DNA from 4 places in the Agrobacterium larrymoorei genome. Region 3 is predicted to be linked to each of the others. Evidence: riboswitches for the same ligand, from Rfam matches in the RefSeq annotation. Region 3 holds a riboswitch; each other region holds the start of a gene.
What was found. A riboswitch is a leader RNA that binds a small molecule or an ion and turns the genes downstream of it on or off. The one in region 3 is predicted to bind cobalamin.
Positions count from the first base shown of each region.

Region 1 (5,343 bases), on a different replicon from region 3:
GGCGCGGCGCTATAATGAGGAAGGCATGAGCACAGCAGACACCATTCCCCAGATCTTGCGGATTGCCATTGGGCAATTCAACCCAACCGTTGGCGATGTTGCAGGCAACCTTGCCAAGGCGCGAGAGGCGAGAGCGGACGCGGCATCTCAGGGTGCCGATCTGCTTCTTCTGACCGAACTTTTCATCTCCGGCTACCCGCCGGAAGATCTGGTTCTGAAACCCGCTTTCCTCAAATCCTGCCTGAAAGCGGTCGAGGATCTGGCCGCCGACACGGTGGATGGCGGGCCGGGCGTAATCATCGGGTTCCCGCGACAGGGAGAGGTGGGGCGTCACAACTCGGTGGCTTTGCTGGATGGCGGCAAGATCATCGCGCTGCGCGATAAGGTGGATCTGCCAAATTACGGCGAGTTCGATGAGAAGCGTGTTTTCAGCGAAGGCTCCATCTCAGGCCCCTATAATTTCAGGGGTGTTCGCATCGGTATTCCGATCTGCGAAGAAATCTGGAACGATCTCGGCGTGTGCGAGACGCTTGCCGAAGCCGGTGCCGAAATGCTGCTGGTGCCGAATGGTTCGCCCTACTATCGCGGCAAGGTCGATGTTCGCCATCAGGTAGCTCTGCGTCAGGTGATCGAAAGCGGACTGCCACTGATTTTCGCAAACCAGCTTGGCGGGCAGGATGAGCTCGTCTTCGATGGCGCAAGCTTCGGCTTCAATGCGGACAAGACATTGGCTTTCCAGATGAGCCAGTTCGAACCGACGCTGGCCGTGACCGACTGGAAACGCACAGAGCGCGGATGGCACTGCGCGCAAGGCCCGGTTTCGCACATACCGGAAGGGGAAGAGGCCGATTATCGCGCCTGCGTTCTGGGTTTCCGCGATTACGTCAACAAAAACGGCTTCAAGAGCGTTGTGCTCGGTCTTTCCGGCGGTATCGATTCGGCCATCTGCGCTGCGATTGCGGTGGATGCGCTGGGCGAGGAGCGTGTGCGCTGCATCATGCTGCCGTATCGCTATACTTCGGAGGAATCGCTGAAAGACGCGGCAGATTGCGCCAAGGCGCTGGGTTGCCGCTACGATATCGTGCCGATTGCCGAACCCGTGGACGGTTTCATGTCAGCGCTGGCCGATCTGTTCGAGGGGACGGAAGAAGGCATCACCGAGGAAAATCTTCAGAGCCGCGCGCGCGGCACGATCCTCATGGCCGTTTCCAACAAGTTCGGCTCCATGGTGGTTACGACCGGCAACAAGTCCGAGATGTCGGTAGGTTACGCCACGCTTTATGGCGACATGAATGGCGGCTTCAATCCGATCAAAGACCTCTACAAGATGCAGGTCTACGCCATTTCCAGATGGCGCAACGCGCATGTGCCGCCGGATACTTTGGGACCTTCCGGTGAGGTCATTCCCGAAAACATCCTCTCCAAGGCACCTTCGGCAGAACTGCGTCCGAACCAGACCGACCAGGATTCGCTACCGCCTTATCCGGTGCTGGACGATATTCTGGAATGCCTCGTGGAGCAGGAAATGTCGGTGGATGAGATCGTTGCCCGCGGCCACGATGTCGCGACGGTCCACCGTATCGAGCATCTGCTTTATCTTGCGGAATACAAGCGCCGCCAGTCCGCGCCGGGCGTGAAGATCACCAAGAAGAATTTCGGTCGCGACCGGCGCTACCCGATCACCAATCGCTTCCGCGACAGGTGATCGCGGGTATTCGACTGGCGTGTGCAGGGAGGAAGAATGCGCAGTTCCATCGAGATCTATGACATCCGCACGCGCCAGAACCGGGTCGTTTGGCAAACGAGTGCACTGTTCGAAGCGCCCAATTGGTCGCCGGATGGGCGATATCTGTTGTTGAACAGCGGTGGCCTGCTTTATCGGCTGTCGCTGGATGGAGACACGAAAGCCGAGAAAGTCGATACCGGCTTTGCGACCGAGTGCAACAATGATCACGGTATTTCGCCGGATGGTTCGCTCTATGCGATTTCGGATAAGGTTGAGTTCGGCAAAAGCGCGATTTATCTTCTGCCGTCGTCCGGCGGCGCTCCACGATTGATGACGAAAAACCTGCCATCCTATTGGCATGGCTGGGCGCCGGATGGCAAAAGCTTTGCCTATTGCGGTATCCGCGATCAGGTTTTCGATATCTACGCCATGGATGTCGAGACCGGCACCGAGACGCTGCTCACGCATGGCGAAGGCCGGAATGACGGGCCGGATTATTCGCCGGATGGCGCGTGGATCTATTTCAATTCCAGCCGCACGGGGCAGATGCAGATTTGGCGGGTCAGGCCGGACGGCTCCGACGTAGAGCGGATCACCGACAGTGCGTATGGTGACTGGTTTCCTCATCCGTCTCCGAAAGGAGACAAGGTGGTCTTCATTTCCTATGACAGCGACGTTTTCGATCACCCTCGCGATCTCGATGTGCGTGTGCGGTTGATGGACCCGGATGGGAGCAATGTTGAAACGCTGTTCGATCTGTTCGGCGGGCAGGGCACGATGAATTCTCCCAACTGGTCACCGTATGGTGATGAGTTTGCTTATGTCCGGTATTTCCCTGCCGAATGATGCAGCGGCGCTTGCGCCATTGCGTAAATTTCCCCATAGCTTCCCCGTCAGGTGCCTGCTTCTAGCGGGAGAATCGGGAATGCGGTGAGAGACCGCGACGTGCCCAACGCTGTGAGGCGGATGCCTGTTGCCATGAGCCACTGAGTTTTCGGGAAGGCGGCAGCGGGCAGATGAAGCCAAGTCAGAAGACCGGCCTGACGAGATAGACCGACCCGCGTGGACGGCGGAAGGTTTTGAGAAATGCTGTTTGCCTGGTGCTCTTACGAGGCATGGCAAGGAGCTTTCTCGGCATTGTTGGGGATTGACGATGCGGTCTGATGCTATGCGGCACAAGCTGGTGCCGGTTTGTGAATTTTCCGATGACGACAAGGCTGCGGTTTACCACGCCATCGAGACGCGACGCGATGTAAGGGACCAGTTTTTGCCCGATCCTTTGCCGGATGTGTTGGTTCGCAGGCTGCTCGAAGCTGCGCACGCAGCACCCTCGGTTGGCTTCATGCAGCCGTGGAATTTCACACTGGTCAGCGATGCGGCAACGAAAGAGGAGGTCTGGCGTGCCTTCTCTCGTGCCAATGACGAGGCCAGCGCCATGTTTTCCGATGAAAAACAGGCGCTTTATCGAAGCCTGAAGCTGGAAGGCATTCGCAAGGCGCCGCTGTCGATTTGCGTGACCTGTGATCCCACGCGCGGTGGTGACGTGGTGCTGGGGCGAACCCATAATCCGCGCATGGATGTTTATTCCACCGTCTGTGCCGTGCAAAATCTTTGGCTCGCCGCGCGGGCGGAGGGCATCGGCGTGGGCTGGGTCAGCATTTTTCACGATGCGGATATTCGCAGAATACTCGGCATTCCGCAGCACATCGAAATCGTTGCATGGCTTTGCATCGGGCGCGTCGAGCAGCTTTATGCCGAGCCGGAGCTGGCGGTAAAAGGCTGGCGACAGCGTCTGCCGCTGGACGAGCTGCTTTTCAATGGTCGCTGGGGCGAAACAGGGTGTCGCTAGATTACTGCGCCTGATCCTGCTGCGGCTGCGTGCCTTTCAAAGCCGGATTCTTAAGATCGATCCGGCTGGTCTCTTCAGGCAGGAATTGCGGCCCGACAACGCGGACGTGGCTGCTCTTCGGGTCGTATTCCCGGTCAGGCACCGGCTCCGCCTTGGCTTCCGTCTTCGTTTCCGGCGGCTTGGAAGCCTTGTCACCTTGCGGTGATGGAATTTGCGTGATGCCGGAATAGGGCGTGGATTGCGGTGCGCTGGCCTGCTGTTCCTGCGTCTTCATTTCATCATGGTAAGCGGCCATGTTGCAGCTGCATGAGGAGGACCGGTTGGTGGCAGAGCCATTGCGATAGGCGAAAGCCGTCGGCATGGACGTGTAGGGCTTGCCGGTTTTTGCCGAAACCATGTCCGAACTCTCCTGTCCCTCCATGGCGTGGTAGAAGAGTTCCGTTTCGGTACCCGGACACATGCGCGCGCATTGCGCTGCCTGCGCGCGGAAATCCAGCGGTGTGGCATTGGAAGAAATCGGGAAGAAAGCGCCGTCGCAGGTTCGCACGCACAGCGTTCTCAAACCGCCCTGCATCGGCATATCCGGTGTCGGTGAATAATCGCCCCGTTCTTCTGGTCTCGGGTCGTTGAATGGGTCGGTGTAGCCGCGCGTTTCCGGGTTTCGATAAGGATCGGCGGATGCATAATCCGGGGAGCCTTCATCGAAGCAGCCTTCGGCATCCAGCGCCGCCATGATCCTTTCCCGGTGATCGTCCGACTGGTTGTTGCGCTGCATGGCCAGCATCCGGTCACGGTCTTCGGCGATCATGTCACGCTCTGCCTCGGCCTGCGCCAGTGCATCACCGATTTCGCCGCAGAGCTGCGCATTGGGATTGCCGTAAACGACGATACTGCCTGAGGAGCAGCCATAGCGGCGAAGATCGTTCTTGATCCGGCGCACGATGATATTCTGCTGCGTAAGCGCACTGGCGAACTGGCGAACCTGCGCCGTGTTGCCGATGACGGTGCTGGGCTGGCGAAGCTCGGCCCGGAGGGAATCGCAAATATTGTTGGCCTGCGCGGAAATCGGCGCAGCCAGAAGAACAGCGATTATCGAACCGATCATTAGGCTGCGGCGCGGGGTCAATGGTCCGATCCGTTTCTGCAAGCCTGCCACATGCGGCTCTATCCTCTGAGTGAACATTAATCACAAACGCGAATGGCGTTTATAAGTTCAGGATAGCATAGGGCCGTGCCGCATTGCGGCAACAGCCAGTTCAAAATTGCGTTAATCCGAAATTACGCAAGCGCCGAACACGGCGATGGGCTTATTCGGAAGGCTGGGACGCCTGCACCACGGCCAGCGCCGCCATGTTGACCACGCCACGCGAGGTGACGGTGGGCGACAGGATGTGCGCGGGCAGAGCCGTACCGAGCAGGATCGGGCCGACATGCAGACCTTCCGTCATGGTGCGAACGACGCCGAGCGAGATATTGGCCGCATCGAGGTTCGGGAAGACCAGAAGGTTGGCTTCACCAGACAGCGCGCTGTTCGGCATGGCGCGCTTGCGCAGAATTTCCGACAGCGCAGAACCACCCTGCATTTCACCATCGATTTCGAGTTCCGGCGCGGCATTACGCACGATTTGAAGCGCCCGGCGCATCTTGCGAGCGCTTTCGGAATCGCGCGAGCCGAAATTCGAATGGCTGGCCAGCGCAATCTTCGGCGTGATGCCGAAGCGCTTGATTTCCTTGGCAGCAAGGATCGCCATTTCGGCAACTTCTTCCG
Region 1 is NZ_CP039691.1:1,797,642-1,802,984, reverse strand. Features, by position in the region: gene CFBP5473_RS08575 (NAD+ synthase) at 26-1,705, shown strand; gene CFBP5473_RS08570 (TolB family protein) at 1,742-2,572, shown strand; cobalamin riboswitch at 2,605-2,784, shown strand; gene bluB (5,6-dimethylbenzimidazole synthase) at 2,895-3,575, shown strand; gene CFBP5473_RS08560 (DUF2865 domain-containing protein) at 3,577-4,701, opposite strand; gene CFBP5473_RS08555 (NADP-dependent malic enzyme) at 4,883-5,343, opposite strand, start outside.
Region 1: another riboswitch for cobalamin. It lies ahead of bluB (5,6-dimethylbenzimidazole synthase); the one in region 3 lies ahead of CFBP5473_RS18865 (ABC transporter substrate-binding protein).

Region 2 (5,343 bases), on a different replicon from region 3:
TGCATGACAAGCTGATGGTGCTTTCACGCGCCAACAACACCGAAGAAGCATCGGCTTTCTACAAAACACAGATGCGCAGTGTTTATGATGCCGTCGGCACTCAGCTCGATCAGATCATCGCGCTCAACAATTCCGGCTCTGATTCCAGCTACGCCTTGAGTGCCGCTGCTTACGACACGACTTTCACCATTGCCACGTTGACGCTTGGCTTTGTGGCGCTGATCGTCGTTGCGTCCGTTGGCTTCGTTCTGCAGGGCGTAACAAAGCCCATCAGTCAAATCACCGGCTCGATGAAGCGGCTTGCCGAGGGCGATGCGGCTTCCGCCATTCCCTATTCTGGCCGCGCTGACGAGATTGGCGAAATGGCTGGCGCGGTTGAAATCTTCCGTCAGGCAGCACTCACCAACAGGCGCCTGGAAACGGAGGCCGAGGAAAACCGTAACCGTGCCGAAGCCGACCGGATTGCAACGCAGGAAAAAGCAGAGGCCGACGCGGCAGAACGCTTGCGCATTGCCACATCCGGCCTTGCTGCCGGGCTGAAGCGGCTTGCGGAAGGGGATCTCGCCTTCCAGCTCAACGAAGCTTTCGCACCGGATTTCGAAGCGTTGCGGCATGATTTCAACCAGTCCGTCCGCCAGCTTGGGGATACGCTGAAGGACATCTCGCAGTCGATTTCAACGATGGACGATGGCACGCGGGAAATTGCAGCCGGTGCGGACGATTTGTCCCGCCGGACCGAACAGCAGGCCGCCTCGCTGGAAGAAACCGCAGCGGCTCTCGACCAGATCGTTGCCAATGTCAGCAATTCCTCCAAACGCACGGAAGAAGCGCGAAGCGTTACGAGCCAGGCCAACAGCTCTGCTGTCAAGTCCGCACAGGTCGTTTCACAGGCAGAAGAAGCGATGCGCAAGATCGAGCAGTCTTCGCAGCAGATTTCCAATATCATCGGCGTCATAGATGAGATTGCCTTCCAGACCAACTTGCTGGCGCTGAACGCTGGCGTGGAAGCCGCCCGTGCTGGTGAGGCTGGAAAAGGCTTTGCTGTCGTGGCACAGGAAGTGCGGGAACTCGCTCAGCGTTCCGCTCAGGCAGCCAAGGAAATCAAAAGCTTGATCCAGAACTCCTCTACCGAGGTGGAAAGCGGCGTGCGGTTGGTGCGCGATACTGGCGATGCCCTGAAGACCATCGGTGCCTTTATCGTTGAAGTGAACGGCCATATGGAATCCATCGCCATTTCGGCGCGGGAGCAATCCACAGGGCTTGTGGAAATCAACACCGCCGTCAACGCCATGGACCAGACGACCCAGCAGAATGCAGCCATGGTGGAACAATCCACCGCCGCCTCCAGCACCCTTGCGCAGGAGGCTGCAAAGCTTCGCTCCCTGGTAGAACGGTTCCAGTTGGAAGACGGGGGCACGGGCCGGGCTTCGGCACAGGCCTCTGCCCTGCGCCAAACGGCTGCTGCCATGTCTCGCCCTCAACCAGCCGCATCGCTGAAGACCGCCAATAGTGGCTGGCAATCCTTCTGATGGTTGAGCGTTTCCATTCAATGTGGAAACGCTCACGTTACGCCTGATACCGAAAATCGGGTCAAGCGTGATGACGAGAATTGACTCTCCACAACCACTGCCTGATAACAGACGTGTGATGGTCTTTCCGGGTTCGCCCGGAAAGTGAAAAGGGAATACGATAGGAGCGAGCATTCGCTCTCATTCGTGGCTGCCCCCGCAACTGTGAGCGGAGAGCCTGAAAACAATGACCACTGATCCGGCAAACCCGGATCGGGAAGGTGTTTTCAAGGTGACGACCCGTGAGCCAGGAGACCTGCCATCGCTGTAAGTGTCGTCAATGCCGGCGGGGTGTCCGGAAGAGCACGGTTGGCAGGTCGGCTCTATCCGCCCTGAGAACCCTGTTTATCTTTTCCCCGTGGTGAATGTTGAAAGCGCGCGCGCTGCGCCATGCAGGCCGCCGCTCAAAGGAGAGGGTCACTATGTCTATCCATCAAAATACGGCCTCAAGCGCCATTTCCACCAGCACATCCAAGATATTGCAGGGCTTAAGCGCTATTGCGCTTGGCCTGTTCATCGTCGGTTTCGTTGGCTTCTCGCATGTGGAAGCCATGCACAATGCGGCGCATGATACGCGCCACGCCAACGCCTTCCCGTGCCATTGAGGGGGAGGGGAACCATGCCGTTTTTCAGAAACATCGTCTTTACTGCCGTGCTTGTCGGGCTGATTGCGGGCCTTGCGACGAGCGCCATGCAGGCCATCGGCACCACACCGCTCATCCTTCAGGCGGAAACATTCGAGAGCGCCGGTGGTGATGCCGGGCACACCCATGCGGCTGGCACGCCCGCGGACCACCACCATGACGAGGAAGCCTGGGCACCTGCCGATGGTTTCGAGCGTAACGCCTATACGATTGCCGCCAACGTCTTGACCGCAATCGGTTATGCGCTGGTGCTGACCGGGCTGATCTCGCTGCGCGGTGCGCAGGGCGGCTGGCGCGAAGGGCTGTTCTGGGGGCTTTCCGGCTTTGCAGCCGTGATGCTGGCACCCATGATCGGCCTTCCGCCTGAATTGCCGGGCAGCCCGGCTGCCGATCTCAACGCCCGTCAAATCTGGTGGCTCGCAACCGTTGCAGCAACGGCAGGCGGCATCGCGCTGCTTGCCTTCCGGCGCACGGAGCCATGGGCCATCCTGCTTGCGGTCCTGCTCATCGTCGCGCCGCACATCGTCGGCGCACCCCTGCCGCCTGAGGGGGAACATGCGCTGGCGCCCCTGCCGCTCGAACGCCGCTTCGTCGTCGTCGCAACGGTTACCAGCTTCGTCTTCTGGCTGATCCTCGGTTCGCTCAGCGGTCTGTTCCTCAAGCGCTTCGAATTGGTCAAGTGAAATGATAGAGGGCGAGGGGAGCGCAGCCGAGTGGAGCGATGAGCTCGATTGTCTGCGTTTCCCCGTCCCCGGCCATGGCGCAGCCTGCGCCATGCACCGCCTGGCCTTCAAGGCGCTTCTGCCGGAAACGCCGTCGAAAGAGCGTTGCCTGGATTATTTTCATGGAAATCAAGCATCATTCCTCGCTGCTGCGCGCAGCAAGATCGACCTGATGAACATCCCAAAGAACCACAGCCTGCACATCAACAGCCGTGATGTGCGGCGAGCCAGTTCGGCAGAAAGCGCGAAAGGACCAGCGCGCCGCTGCCGTGTTCTGGATCGTTAAGGCTTGAGATGCTCGGCGGAAAACACCGAAATCTCCGCTTCGGCTTCCGGCCCCCACAGGTCCAGCGCCTTCAGGACTTCGGCAGCAAACGTGACCGGAGAATTCCCCGGCGCGGTAACGATACCCTTGTCGCTGACGGCCTGTGGCTGGTCGCGATAAAGCCCGGCACCCTCGTACATCTCGTATCGCTGATGCGAGGCGAGCGAGTTGCCGGTATGTGCCGCATGGTTCAGGACGCCCGTTCCCGCAAGCGCGCTCGCCGCCGCACAAATACCCGCCACAACGCGGTCCTGCGCGCGAAACCGATGGACCAGATCGGTAAAATCGGGCGCAGCACCTTTTTCCCAGCTCAATCCGCCGGGAATGACGAGCGCATCGATATCGTCGGGGTCGAGCGCTTCATAGGCCGTGTCCGGCATCACCTTCAGCCCACCCATGGACGTCAAGGGCTTGCCATCGGGCGATGCAGTGACGATCTCCACGCCCAGATAACCGCGTGCGGCGGCAGCCAGCAGAGCGGGCTCCCAGTCGGCAAATTCCTCTGTCAGCGCTATGGCGATACGCGTCATGTCATCCTCCGAACGTCTGTGCGTGTCTCAGGAAAGCGCCTGCATGAAGCGCATGCCGGTGACCGGGCGCGGTACGAAATCCATGTTTTCGTAGAACTTATGTGCGGCGAAATTGCCGGTGGCAGCACCAACGGACAGGAAATCACAGCCGCAACGCTTCGCCACGTCACGCGCACGGGAAACCAGATGCTGGCCAGTGCCGTGGCCGCGATGCCCATCCCGCACGAAGAGGTGATGCAGTTCCATACCGCGACGACCTTCCTGCGCACGGTAGAGCGGCACGAGGATCGCGTAGCCGATCAACTCGCCATCGGCTTCTGCAACAAGTGCTGTGATCCAGGGGATTTGCGCGAAGAGATCACGCTCCAGCTTTTCCGGCGTAATCGCCGCCGCATCACCATGATGAGCCGCCAAAAGCGTGATCATCTCGTTGAGTTCAGGCAGATCGGTCTTGCGCGCACCACGAATGGTCACGACGGGCGGTCTCGGTAAGGTCAGAAGGCTGTCTTCGGTCATTTCTGCGGTCCTTCGGGTTCTGGTCTTTTGCCGTCAGGACGTTTGAAAACAACAAAGCCGCCTGACGGCGGCTTGTTGACAAACTGATCTGTCGAGCCGCCCTTAAAGGAAGGCCCAAAAATACGTGCAGGAAATGGGTGCGCGTTCGTTGATCATGCGAGAGTGATGCGCTCGAATCGTAATCGTGTCAAGGCCGGATTTCTGGTTTGCACCAATTGCGGTTTTTGTGCCTATTTTACGTTTGTGTAATTGCGTCGGATATGGATTGGGAGGGGCTAACGCTAATGAACGATACTACCTTGAAATTTTACGAGGCAAACTCCGAGAAATATACGGCCGACAAAAATGCTCCCAATCCTAGATTGTTTACTTTTCTCAAACAGTGCAAACTAAATGGTAGGGTGCTCGAATTGGGTACAGGTCGTGGCGTTGATGCTGCAGTAATCATCAAGAACGACTTCAAACTAGATGCGACAGACGGCTCATCGGAACTTGCCGCCATCGCTTCACTTCGCATCGGGCAGCCTGTCAAGACGATGTTGTTCAACGAGCTGGATGCTAAAGATGTTTAAGACGGGGTTTACGCCTGCGCTTCCCTGACCCATGTGCCGCGACTACAACTCGGTGGGGTCATTACGAGAATTTACCGTGCGATGACTGAGAACGCTGTCGTTTGGGCTAGTTTTAAGGCGGGTAGCGAGGAGGGTTCAGATGCGCTGGGCCGCTACTATAACTATTTCCAGCAAGATCAGTTGATATCGCTTTGGCAGGCATCAACGCCTTGGCATAACATTGAGGTCGAGGCCTGGACAGACAGCGCATGTGACTCCAAGCAGACTGATTGGCTTGCTATCACAGCGATGAAATGAAGTCTGCTTCGGGTCAAAAACCGTCACATTCGTTCGGCTGGTTTGCGCCGATTTCGGATGTGAGCACCTTAATTTATCATAGCCAAAAAACATAGTTGCAGAGCATGAAGGCAGAACTCAAAAAATTTAATATGTTGGGAAGAGACGGAGAATGGTTTATCCCAGACAA
Region 2 is NZ_CP039691.1:2,310,065-2,315,407, reverse strand. Features, by position in the region: gene CFBP5473_RS11210 (methyl-accepting chemotaxis protein) at 1-1,529, shown strand, start outside; cobalamin riboswitch at 1,632-1,846, shown strand; gene CFBP5473_RS11205 (CbtB domain-containing protein) at 1,991-2,173, shown strand; gene CFBP5473_RS11200 (CbtA family protein) at 2,188-2,895, shown strand; gene CFBP5473_RS11195 (hypothetical protein) at 2,897-3,220, shown strand; gene CFBP5473_RS11190 (type 1 glutamine amidotransferase family protein) at 3,217-3,789, opposite strand; gene CFBP5473_RS11185 (GNAT family N-acetyltransferase) at 3,817-4,305, opposite strand; gene CFBP5473_RS25340 (class I SAM-dependent methyltransferase) at 4,590-4,877, shown strand; gene CFBP5473_RS11175 (Imm8 family immunity protein) at 5,279-5,343, shown strand, end outside.
Region 2: another riboswitch for cobalamin. It lies ahead of CFBP5473_RS11205 (CbtB domain-containing protein); the one in region 3 lies ahead of CFBP5473_RS18865 (ABC transporter substrate-binding protein).

Region 3 (5,343 bases):
CCAATGCCTGATCTACGATTGCATCGTCATGGGCAGACCATGGAGAGAGGGCACCGAGATGAGGGATGCGTCCTAGCTCTACCGCCTGACGCGCATTGATCCGCTCCTGCGTTTCCGCCTGCTGTTCCACCAGCGCGATGTGGCGCGCAATGTCGCGTCGCTGGAGCAGGTCCATAGGCGTTCCATCCAGCGACACCTCACCCGCGCGCGGCTTTCTGAGGCCGGAGAGAATGGACATCAGGCTGGTCTTGCCAGACCCGTTCGGGCCGACGATGCCAAGAAACTCACCCTCGGACAGATCGAGGCTGACATTTCTGACGATTTCCACGCCTCCTGCCGACCAGCTGAGATTTTTTGCTGAAAGCATCACGCCGCCCTCCGCCGCTGGGAGAGGATGAGCGCGAAAGCAGGGGCGCCAAACAGCGCGGTTATGACCCCGATGGGCAGCACCTGCCCCGCAATAATCGTGCGCGAAAGAATGTCCGCCGCAATCATGAAGATGGCGCCGATGATCGCAGCAGCGGGAAGCAAACGCCCGTGGCGAACACCGACGACGAGGCGCGCGGCGTGCGGAATGACCAGACCGATAAAGCCGATGGACCCGACGATGCTGACCATGACAGCTGTCATCAGCGCCGAGATACCCGTCAGCACCACATAGACGCGCCGGACCGGAATGCCGAGCGACGCGGCGGATTCAGCGCCGAAGGTGAAGGCGTCCAAAGCGCGGGCATGCCAGAGACAGACGACAAGGCCAAGGATCGCAACCGGCAGCGCCAGCGAGACATCCGGCCAGCGGACGCCGGAAAGATTGCCGAGCAGCCAGAACATGATACCGCGTGCCTGTTCCGCATTGGCCGACTTGGTGACGATGAAGGACGTCAGCGCGTTGAACAGCTGCGACCCCGCAACGCCTGCCAGAATGATCGCGCTATTGCCGCTTCCGGCCCGCAGCGCCAGCAATGTGACGAGGGCGAAGGCAACAAGTGCGCCCAGAAAAGCACCGAGCGGCATGGTAAGCATGCCCGCGCCGAAACCAAGAATGGCAACACCGACTGCGCCCGTCGAAGCTCCAGCGGAAATGCCCAGAATATAAGGATCTGCCAGCGGATTGCGCAGCAGCGATTGCAGCACGACGCCAGAAAGCGCCAGGGCCGCCCCGCAACAGGCGGCAACCACGGCCCGGCTTAACCGGTAGTTCCAGACGATACCCTCATCGATGGCGTCCAGCGGATAACCCGCATGCCACAGGCGGTTGGCCACCGTTTTGGCGACGACATCCATGGGAATGGATGTCTCGCCAATCGATGCGCCAAGCCACAGCGCCAGCAAGAGGCACCCGGCCGCAATGGCGGCGGCACGGGCATAGATTAAAGGAACCGACATCGGCTTACTTCGTCAGGCCGAGCTGAACGACCTGATCCGCCAGCACTTCGATGCCTTCGATCGTGCGGATCGTCGGATTCATGGCCTGCGCATCCATCACCACGATGTGGTTCTGTTTGACGGCGGGCATCAGGCTAGCAACTGGATCCTCTTTCAGAAATTTCTGTTTCACGGCAGCGTCGTCAGCCGGATAGCGGCGACGGTCCATTTTGCCAGCAACGATGATGGTCGGCTGCGACTTCGCAATGGTTTCCCAGCCCACGGTCGGCCATTCCTCATCGCTGTCGATGACGTTTTTGATACCAAGCGCCGACATGATGTAGCCCGGCGCACCATTCTTGCCCGCGACATAGGGATCGATATCCAGTTCGGCGCTGGAGAACCAGAAGACGGCGGACAGCTTGCCATCGACCGAGGCAATCTTTTGCCTTGCTGCTTCTTCGCGGGATTTCAGATCGGCAATCAGCTTCTCGCCGCGATCCTGCACATTGAAGATTTGCGCAAGTTCGGAGATTTCCTGATAGATCTGGTCCATCGTAAATACGGAGTGACGCACGCCATCACCACCGCCGGAATTGTCCTTGCCCGTGCAATCCGAAGGGGACGTATAGACCGGAATGCCAAGTTCCTCAAACTGCTCCGGCTTGGCCACCACGCCTTCCGAACCGACATGCCACTGGAACTGCGCAGTTACCAGATCGGGCTTCTCGGCAAGCACGCTTTCGAAGCTCGGATCATTATCCGCCAATCGCGTTACCTTGGCATTGGCCTCCTCATAGCCTTTGATGACCGGGCCGATCCAGACGGCGGTTCCCACCACCTTGTCTGCCAGCCCGAGCATATAGAGGATTTCCGTCGTGCTCTGGCCGATGGAGACCGTGCGCTCTGGAGCGTGGGTAAAGGTTACGTCCCTTCCACAATTCTTCAGCGTCAATGGATAGCTGGTTTCCGCAGCCTGCGCGGATGTAGCTGCCATCGAAAGTGCAGCCATGGCTGCTGCAAAGATGGCGCGGCTTAAGTTAATTGTCATGTTCCGATAGTCCCCGAAATCGCCAGCTGCGCGTTACAGCGCAAAGCCGTCATGTGAAGGTGAATGAACATCCATTCCGCAGCCACACGCGAAGGACCGTTTTGAAACCGGAAAAAGAGCAGATTGAATATGGCGCCGGGTGGCGCAAACAACGATCATGACGTCTCCTGTTCAGGGCATCCCCGCCCGTGACATTGGAATGAACTCTCGACGGCAGGTCTCCTGGCTCACGGATGATCGTCTTGCCCGCCTTCCCACGATTATTCGCAGTGGCCTGACGCAAGTATGCGTCACGAGTGCTCGACAATCCGCTTACAGTTGCGGGGGCAGCCACGGCATTGAAGCAATGCCTCTCACCGTGTTCCCTATTATTCCTTGCGATCTCTCGCTTGGAACCGTCGCGGACCAGATAGAACTATTTGGCTTCCGCCGTCAAGCACCGATTTGTAATGTTATTACATATCAAACACAATAAACTTATCATTCTGAAAATAAAGAAAATGGCCGGAGAATCCGGCCATTTCTGAAATATTCAAATGAACGTCGTCAGCGTTCAAGGAAGCTTGTAGGCAATCACGTAATCGCCCGGCTTCGTGCCGACGGACCCGTGCCCGCCAGCGACTATGACGACATATTGTTTTCCGTCATCGAGCGCATAGGTCATGGGCGTTGCTTGCCCACCTGCCGGCAGTCTGGCCTCCCAAAGCTGCTTGCCGCTCGTCAGATCATAGGCACGAAGGTAATCGTCTACTGCCGCGCCAAGGAAGGCCACGCCGCCCTTGGTGATCATCGGGCCGCCGATCCCGGGAACACCGACCTTGAAGGGAAGCGGTAGCGGTGTCATGTCGCGGACCGTGCCGTTCTTATGCTTGTAGGCAATCTTGCCGGTTCTGAGATCGGCACCCGCCACATAGCCCCATGGCGGCGCCTGGCATGGAATGCCGATGGGGCTGAGGAACGGACCCATCAATACGCCGTATGGCGCGCCGTCGTTACGGTTCAGACCCTGCTCGCTACCCTTTTCATCCTGTCCCTTCTGGGGAATTTGGGCGCGTGGAACGAGCTGCGAGGTGAAGGCCAGATAGGTCGGCATGCCGAACATGACCTGACGTTCAGGATCTACCGCAACGCTACCCCAGTTGAAGGTACCGAAGTTACCCGGGTAAACGAGAGTGCCATTCAGCGATGGCGGCGTGTAACGGCCTTTATAGTTCAGTTGATGGAACTTGATGCGGCAAGCCAGCTGGTCGAACATGGAGACGCCCCACATGTTCTTTTCCTGAAGCGGCTCCGGCTTGAAGCTCAAGGCAGAGGTCGGCTGCGTCGGCGCGCTGAAGTCTTCAGGGATGGCGCCACTTGGAGCAGGCTCTTCCGTCACGGCCAGGATAGGATCGCCGTTCCGCCGGTCCAGCACATAGATATCGCCCTGCTTCGTCGGGCCAACGAGTGCCGGCACGGTCTGGCCATCCGGCTTGGTGATGTCCAGCAGGACAGGCTGTGCCGGTACGTCCATATCCCAAAGGTCGTGATGGACGAATTGCTTCACCCAGCGATCCTGCCCGGTATTCACATCCAGAGCTACGATGGACGAGGAATATTTCTCTACATTCTCGCTCCGACCCATGCCGAGCTGGTCAGGAACTTGATTTCCCAGAGGGATGTAGACGAGCCCAAGCGCTTCATCGACACTAAAAACGGACCAGCTGTTGGGAGAGTTGGTCGTATAGGTCTGACCCGGCTGAAGCGGTTGGGTCTGGGTAGGGTTTCCGGAATCCCAGTTCCACAGCAGTTCGCCGCTGTTCACATCGAAGGCGCGGATGACACCGGACTGTTCCTGGGTGGAGTAGTTGTCATTGACGGCACCGCCGATAATGATCTTGTTGCCGACGATGGCTGGCGGAGAGGTGGAGTAGTAATAGCCAGCAGGATTGTACTGCATGCCGACTTCGAGATGCAGCGTCCCCTGATCCGCGAAAGAGGTGCAGACCTGACCCGTTCCGGCGTCGAGCGCAATCAGACGTGCGTCGGAGGTTGGAAGATAGACGCGGGCAGCGCATTGCGAACCCGCCTGGGCGGTGGGCTCGGCGTAATAGGTAACACCGCGGCATGTCTGGTGCTGACGGTCGGGATTGAGACCCACATTCGGATCGTATTTCCACTTTTCCTTGCCAGTCGCCGCATCCACGGCGATAGCCCAGTTATGCGGCGTGCAGAGGTACAGCGTGTTACCGACCTTCAGCGGCGTGACCTGATAGGTCGTCTCGCCCACATCTTGCGGCAGCTTCACGTCGCCGGTCTGATAGCGCCATGCCTCTTTCAGCTCACCGACATTTTCAGTGTTGATCTGCGTCAGCGGAGAATAGCGCTGGCCGTAAGACGTGCGGCCATATTGGTGCCATTCATTATCCGGCACCGGGTTGCCATAGGATGGGGAATTGTTGACTATCTCGGTGGGTAGATTGCCCTCCTGATCATGCGGGTCCTGCGTCATTGCGAAGGCTGCGACACCGATGGACGCAATGACGACTGCCAGAAGCGGAACGGCGTTCGCGCCATACCGGATGCCGGTGGGGCTGACGAAGCCGAGGGGCTTTCTGATCCATGGCATCAACAACCAGATACCGATGACGATGATCAGGCCACCGCGTGGCCCAAGCTGCCACCAGTCGAAACCCACTTCCCAGACAGCCCAGCCAAGCGTGGCGAGCACGAACAGCGCATAGAAATGCAGCGCTGCCTTGTTTCTCTTGAAAAGAAGAATTGCGGTGACGACGAAAGCGAGACCCGCAAGAACATAATAAAAGCTTCCACCCAGCATGACGAGCTGAGAGCCAAAGCCAAAAATCGCCAGTCCGATCAACGTCAGGACGACGGCGGTAAACGTAATTGCCATAATGAGGCCCCCGATGGATTCCCGACCGAACAAA
Region 3 is NZ_CP039692.1:982,709-988,051, forward strand. Features, by position in the region: gene CFBP5473_RS18855 (ABC transporter ATP-binding protein) at 1-370, opposite strand, end outside; gene CFBP5473_RS18860 (FecCD family ABC transporter permease) at 367-1,386, opposite strand; gene CFBP5473_RS18865 (ABC transporter substrate-binding protein) at 1,391-2,416, opposite strand; cobalamin riboswitch at 2,612-2,831, opposite strand; gene CFBP5473_RS18870 (glucose/quinate/shikimate family membrane-bound PQQ-dependent dehydrogenase) at 2,970-5,309, opposite strand.

Region 4 (5,343 bases), 920 kb from region 3:
GATCTTTCGAAGCGTTCTTGTTCACAGCGCGCATGACACGCAACCCTGCACTTCCGTGCCTTCCAGCGCCATCTGACGCAGGCGGATATAGTAGATGGTCTTGATACCTTTCTTCCACGCGTAGATTTGCGCCCGGTTGATGTCGCGCGTGGTGGCCGTGTCACGGAAGAACAGCGTTAGGGACAGCCCTTGATCGACGTGCTGGGTGGCCGCAGCATAGGTATCGATGATCTTCTCAGGGCCTATCTCATAGGCATCCTGATAGTAGTCGAGATTGTCGTCACTCATGAACGCGGCGGGATAATAGACGCGACCGATCTTCCCTTCCTTGCGGATTTCGATCTTCGAGACGATGGGATGGATCGAAGAGGTCGAGTGATTGATGTAGGAGATCGAGCCCGTCGGTGGCACGGCCTGCAGGTTCTGGTTATAAAGGCCCGAGGTCATAACGGCCTGCTTCAGCGCCAGCCAATCGGCCTGCATGGGGATCGCGATGCCTGCCGTCACGAACAGTTCGCGGACGCGTTCTGTGGCCGGTAGCCATTCCTTTTCGGTGTATTTGTCGAAATACTCGCCGGAGGCATATTTCGACTTCTCGAATCCTTTGAAGCTGACGCCTCGCTCGGCGGCAATCCGGTTCGAGGCGCGGATGGCGTGGTAGGTCACCGTATAGAAATAAATGTTGGTGAAATCGATGCCTTCTTCCGAGCCATAGAAGATGCGTTCACGGGCGAGATAGCCATGCAGGTTCATCTGGCCGAGACCGATGGCGTGGCTATCGTCATTGCCTTTTTCGACCGATGGCACGGAAGAGATATGGCTCATGTCCGACACGGCCGTCAGTGCCCGGATCGAGGTCTCGATCGTCTTGCCGAAATCGGCGCTGTCCATCGTCGCGGCAATGTTCAGCGAGCCGAGATTGCAGGAGATGTCCTTGCCCATGACCTTATAGGACAGGTCGTCGTTATATTCGCTGGCATCGCTGACCTGCAGGATTTCCGAGCAGAGATTGCTCATGGAAACGCGTCCTGCAATCGGGTTCGCCCGGTTCACCGTGTCCTCGAACATGATGTAGGGATAGCCGCTCTCGAACTGTATCTCGGCGATCACCTGGAAGAAGTCGCGGGCCTTGATCTTCTTCTTCTTGATCCGGGAATCCGCGACCATCTCCCGGTACTTTTCGGTCACGGAAATCTCAGTGAACGGGACGCCATAGACGCGCTCGATGTCGTAGGGCGAGAACAGGTACATGTCCTCGTTGTTCTTCGCCAGTTCGAAGGTGATGTCGGGCACGACAACGCCAAGCGACAGCGTCTTGATCCTGATCTTCTCGTCGGCGTTCTCCCGCTTGGTATCCAGGAAGCGCATGATGTCGGGATGATGGGCGTTGAGGTAGACGGCACCTGCACCCTGACGCGCACCAAGCTGGTTGGCGTAGGAAAAGCTGTCTTCAAGCAGCTTCATCACGGGAATGATGCCGGATGACTGGTTCTCGATTTGCTTGATCGGCGCACCCGCCTCGCGGATATTCGTCAGCGAAAGCGCAACACCACCGCCACGCTTGGAAAGCTGAAGGGCGGAGTTAATGCCGCGGGCAATCGACTCCATGTTGTCTTCCATGCGCAGCAGGAAGCAAGAGACGAGCTCGCCGCGCTGCTTCTTCCCGGCATTGAGGAACGTCGGTGTCGCGGGCTGGAAACGACCGGAGATGATCTCATCCATGAGGGCCAGCGCGAGCGTTTCGCTTCCCTGGGCCAGCGTCAGGGCAACCATGCAGACACGGTCTTCGTAGCGTTCCAGATAGCGTTTGCCGTCGAAGGTCTTCAGCGTGTAGCTAGTGTAGTATTTGAAAGCGCCGAGGAAGGTCGGAAACCGGAATTTCCGGGCGTAGGCGGCGTCAAACAAATCCCGAACGAAATTGAAGGAATATTGGTCCAGAACCTCACGCTCGTAGTACCCCTCCGTGACGAGGTAGTCGAGCTTCTCGCGCAGGTTATGGAAGAACACCGTATTCTGGTTGACGTGCTGCAGAAAATACTGCTTTGCCGCCAGGCGGTCCTTGTCGAGCTGGATTTTGCCTTGCTCGTCATAGAGGTTCAGCATCGCGTTGAGGGCATGGAAATCCAGTTCGGATTCCGATGTCTTCAAAGGCTTTTCGAAAGTGGTCGCGTCCAAAATCGTTCCAATCCGTGTTTGACGTTCGCGACGTCGTCCTCAGTGCCGAGAAGTTCGAACCTGTAGAGGTAAGGCACCTGGCATTTCTGGGAGATGACGTCGCCGGCGATCCCGTAGCTCGCCCCGAAATTGCTGTTGCCCGCAGCGATCACGCCACGGATGTTTGCGCGGTTTTCCGCATCATTGAGGAAGCGGATCACCTGCTTTGGAACGGCCCCTTTTCCGCCTTCGCCGCTGTAGGTGGGAAGGATCAGAACATAGGGGGTTTCGACCTGAAGGCTTTCGGAAGAACTGAGAGGAATGCGCCGCGCACTCATCCCCAGTCGTGCCACAAAGCGATGGGTATTTTCCGACCGGCTGGAGAAATAGACGATCTGGCCCATTGCTCTGGCTCAGGCCGCAAGAGTGCTGATCATATCCGGACGAAAGCCTGCCCAATGGGTCTCGCCAGCAACCACGACAGGAACCTGACGATAGCCAAGTCCCTGAACCAGATCATACGCAGCGATGTTTTCGGAAACATCCACGACGGTGTAATTGATGCCCTGACGATCAAGAGCGCGGGTGGTGGCTGTGCACTGGACGCAGGCTGGCTTGCTGTAAACGGTAACTGTCATGATGATCCTCGTGAGATTTAGTAGGCGTGCGATATTGATCGGGCGTGATGAACGCCCGTGCGGAAATTCAGGAATGTATGGCAGCCGAAATCGGCGACGGGCGTTACCGCCCGTTATTCACGCGGATACTGACTAGAATGACGCGACATTGACTTCACCCCGAAGTGGTTGATGCGGGGATCAGGGGAAGCGGCACGCGCAGGATCATCCCGCACGCAAACGCGACCGTCGGACACCCCGCCCGTGGACGTATTCGTTTGAGGCAGGTCTCCTGGCTTGCGGGTCGCTGCATCCGTCTCGCCTTCCCAAGACCTTTCGGCATCAGTGGCAGTTTGAGAGGATGCTCGCCGCTTACAGTTGCGGGGGCAGCTCCGGCATTGGTTTGTCCAGAATGGACATCACGCACCGTATTCCCGTCTTAGCTCCCGACGCGAATCGGAAGAACCTCGAACACTAGATATAGTATGCGAAATGAAATTTCAGTCAATGGATATGATACACTGCTGACAAAATCGATGAGAATAAAGTTATGGGAACCGTATCCGCTCTCAGTGCAATCAACAGTGATATGAACCGACGGATCTGGTCTCTGACCAGTTGACGTCCTTCTAAAACTTTAGCCGCGCTGTCAACGTCGCATTGAAAGGCTCTCCGATCTGGTTTCCGAAGGCTGTGCTTCCGATCGAAGAGGTATAATAGGTTCGATCGAGAATATTTTTAAGATTGAGCTGGAGGGTAATCGGCCGTTCTAGTGCAAAGGTATAGGCGGCGAAAGCATCAACAACTGCGTAGCCTGGCAGATCGTATGAGTTGTCGTTGATCCCGGCTCTGTCGCCAACCGCGCGGATACCGGCGCCAATTTTTAGCGTATTACCAGATGAGCCAATTTCACCCATGTCATACGCCAATGACAATGAACCAGTGTGGCGAGCTACGTTGACGGGGCGTTTGCCAGCGTTCTCCCCCTCTTTGACCTCTGCATCCGTATAGGCGTAGCTTGCGATGATATCGATATCGGATGTCAGCGACCCTGCGACATCCATTTCGATACCGCGAGCGCGGACAAGCCCAGCCGTTTTGAGGACAGTCGCACTACCTTCAATTGCATTGTATGCGACGTTTTCCTTATCTGAACTGTAAAGGGCGACGTTAGCAGTCAGTCCGGCGGGAAGCTCGAATTTCGAGCCGATCTCATAGGAAATCCCCTCTTCCGGTTTCAGATTGCCATATGCGCTTGCAATGGAAGACTGTGGCCTGAATGTTTTGGCAGCGTTCAAGTAGAGCGAGACATCCGAGGTGAGCTTGTAGACGATTCCAGCATTGGGAACGAGAGCATCACCAAAGCTATCGGTGTTGTCCTTAAACGGTCGTCCTTTGCCTGCCAGCAGATCGTAATATTGATATCGCAGGCCACCGACAACGATCCATTGGTCATTGAGGTGAACGGAATCCTGCACGTAAACGGACGCCGTGGATAGTTTTTCAGTCTGGTCGCTGTCGGATGCGGAAACAGTCGTGCACTCAGGCAGGTTGCCGTAGACCGGATTATACATATTGAAATTTGTATTGTTTCCGCAACGAAGCATATCCGTGCGCAACGTATCACTGTAATCGTAGGATGCGCCTATCAGCAGATCATGCTGCATTCCACCTATCTCGACATCTCCGGTCAGATCGGCACGCAGCGCGTGGTTGTATATGGTGGAATAATTTGTCGCGTCCGCTCTTCTCGTAACCACGCCGGTGACGGCGTTATAACCTGTTACACGCGCCTGATTGTCTGAATAGACATTGCGGCTATAGCTGTAATCGATTCCGAGCTTCCAGTTATCCGAAAGCTCATGGTCGATCTCAACTTGGAAGAGGTCGGACTTTCCATCTGTGATATTATAGGGCTCGTCGAAGCGGATCTTGCGGTTCACATTCACGGCGCGGCCCGTGGTGGTGTCGAAGATCGTCCCACGGTCGAAAGGCACGCTGTAATCCTCATGCATGTAGGTCGCGGTAATCTCAGTATCTTCGCCGGTCCATTTCAGGGACGGAGAGAGCAGCCAATGCTTCGTTTCTCCGAAGTTGCGCCAGTAGTCGACATCCTTATATTCACCGATCAGGCGATAGGAGAGGTCCGTGCTTTCGATTGGGCCGGTAACATCAACGCCTGTCGTGCCGCCGCCAAAGCTTGAAAGGTTGCCATAGACTTCGCCTGAAAACGTATCTTCCGGCCTCTTCGTCACAACGTTGACCATGCCGCCGGGATCGAGAATGCCATAGAGGGTGGAGGATGGACCTTTCAGGACTTCGACGCGATCCGTCATGGCATTGAACGAACGCGGGATAGCCGTTTTCAATCCGTTAGTCAGAATAGAGCCGTCTCTGTTGTCACCGAACCCACGACGAATAACGGAGTCCTGCGTTCCGCCCAGGGTGTTGGTCTGAGTGACGCCGCTGATATTGCCCAGCGCCTCATCAAGATTGTTGGCATTCTGGTCTTCCAGAACCTCATGGGTAACGACATTGACCGCCTGGGGAATATCGATCAACGGAGTATCGG
Region 4 is NZ_CP039692.1:58,573-63,915, forward strand. Features, by position in the region: gene nrdE (class 1b ribonucleoside-diphosphate reductase subunit alpha) at 22-2,175, opposite strand; gene nrdI (class Ib ribonucleoside-diphosphate reductase assembly flavoprotein NrdI) at 2,145-2,558, opposite strand; gene nrdH (glutaredoxin-like protein NrdH) at 2,568-2,792, opposite strand; cobalamin riboswitch at 3,037-3,256, opposite strand; gene CFBP5473_RS14670 (TonB-dependent siderophore receptor) at 3,401-5,343, opposite strand, start outside.
Region 4: another riboswitch for cobalamin. It lies ahead of nrdH (glutaredoxin-like protein NrdH); the one in region 3 lies ahead of CFBP5473_RS18865 (ABC transporter substrate-binding protein).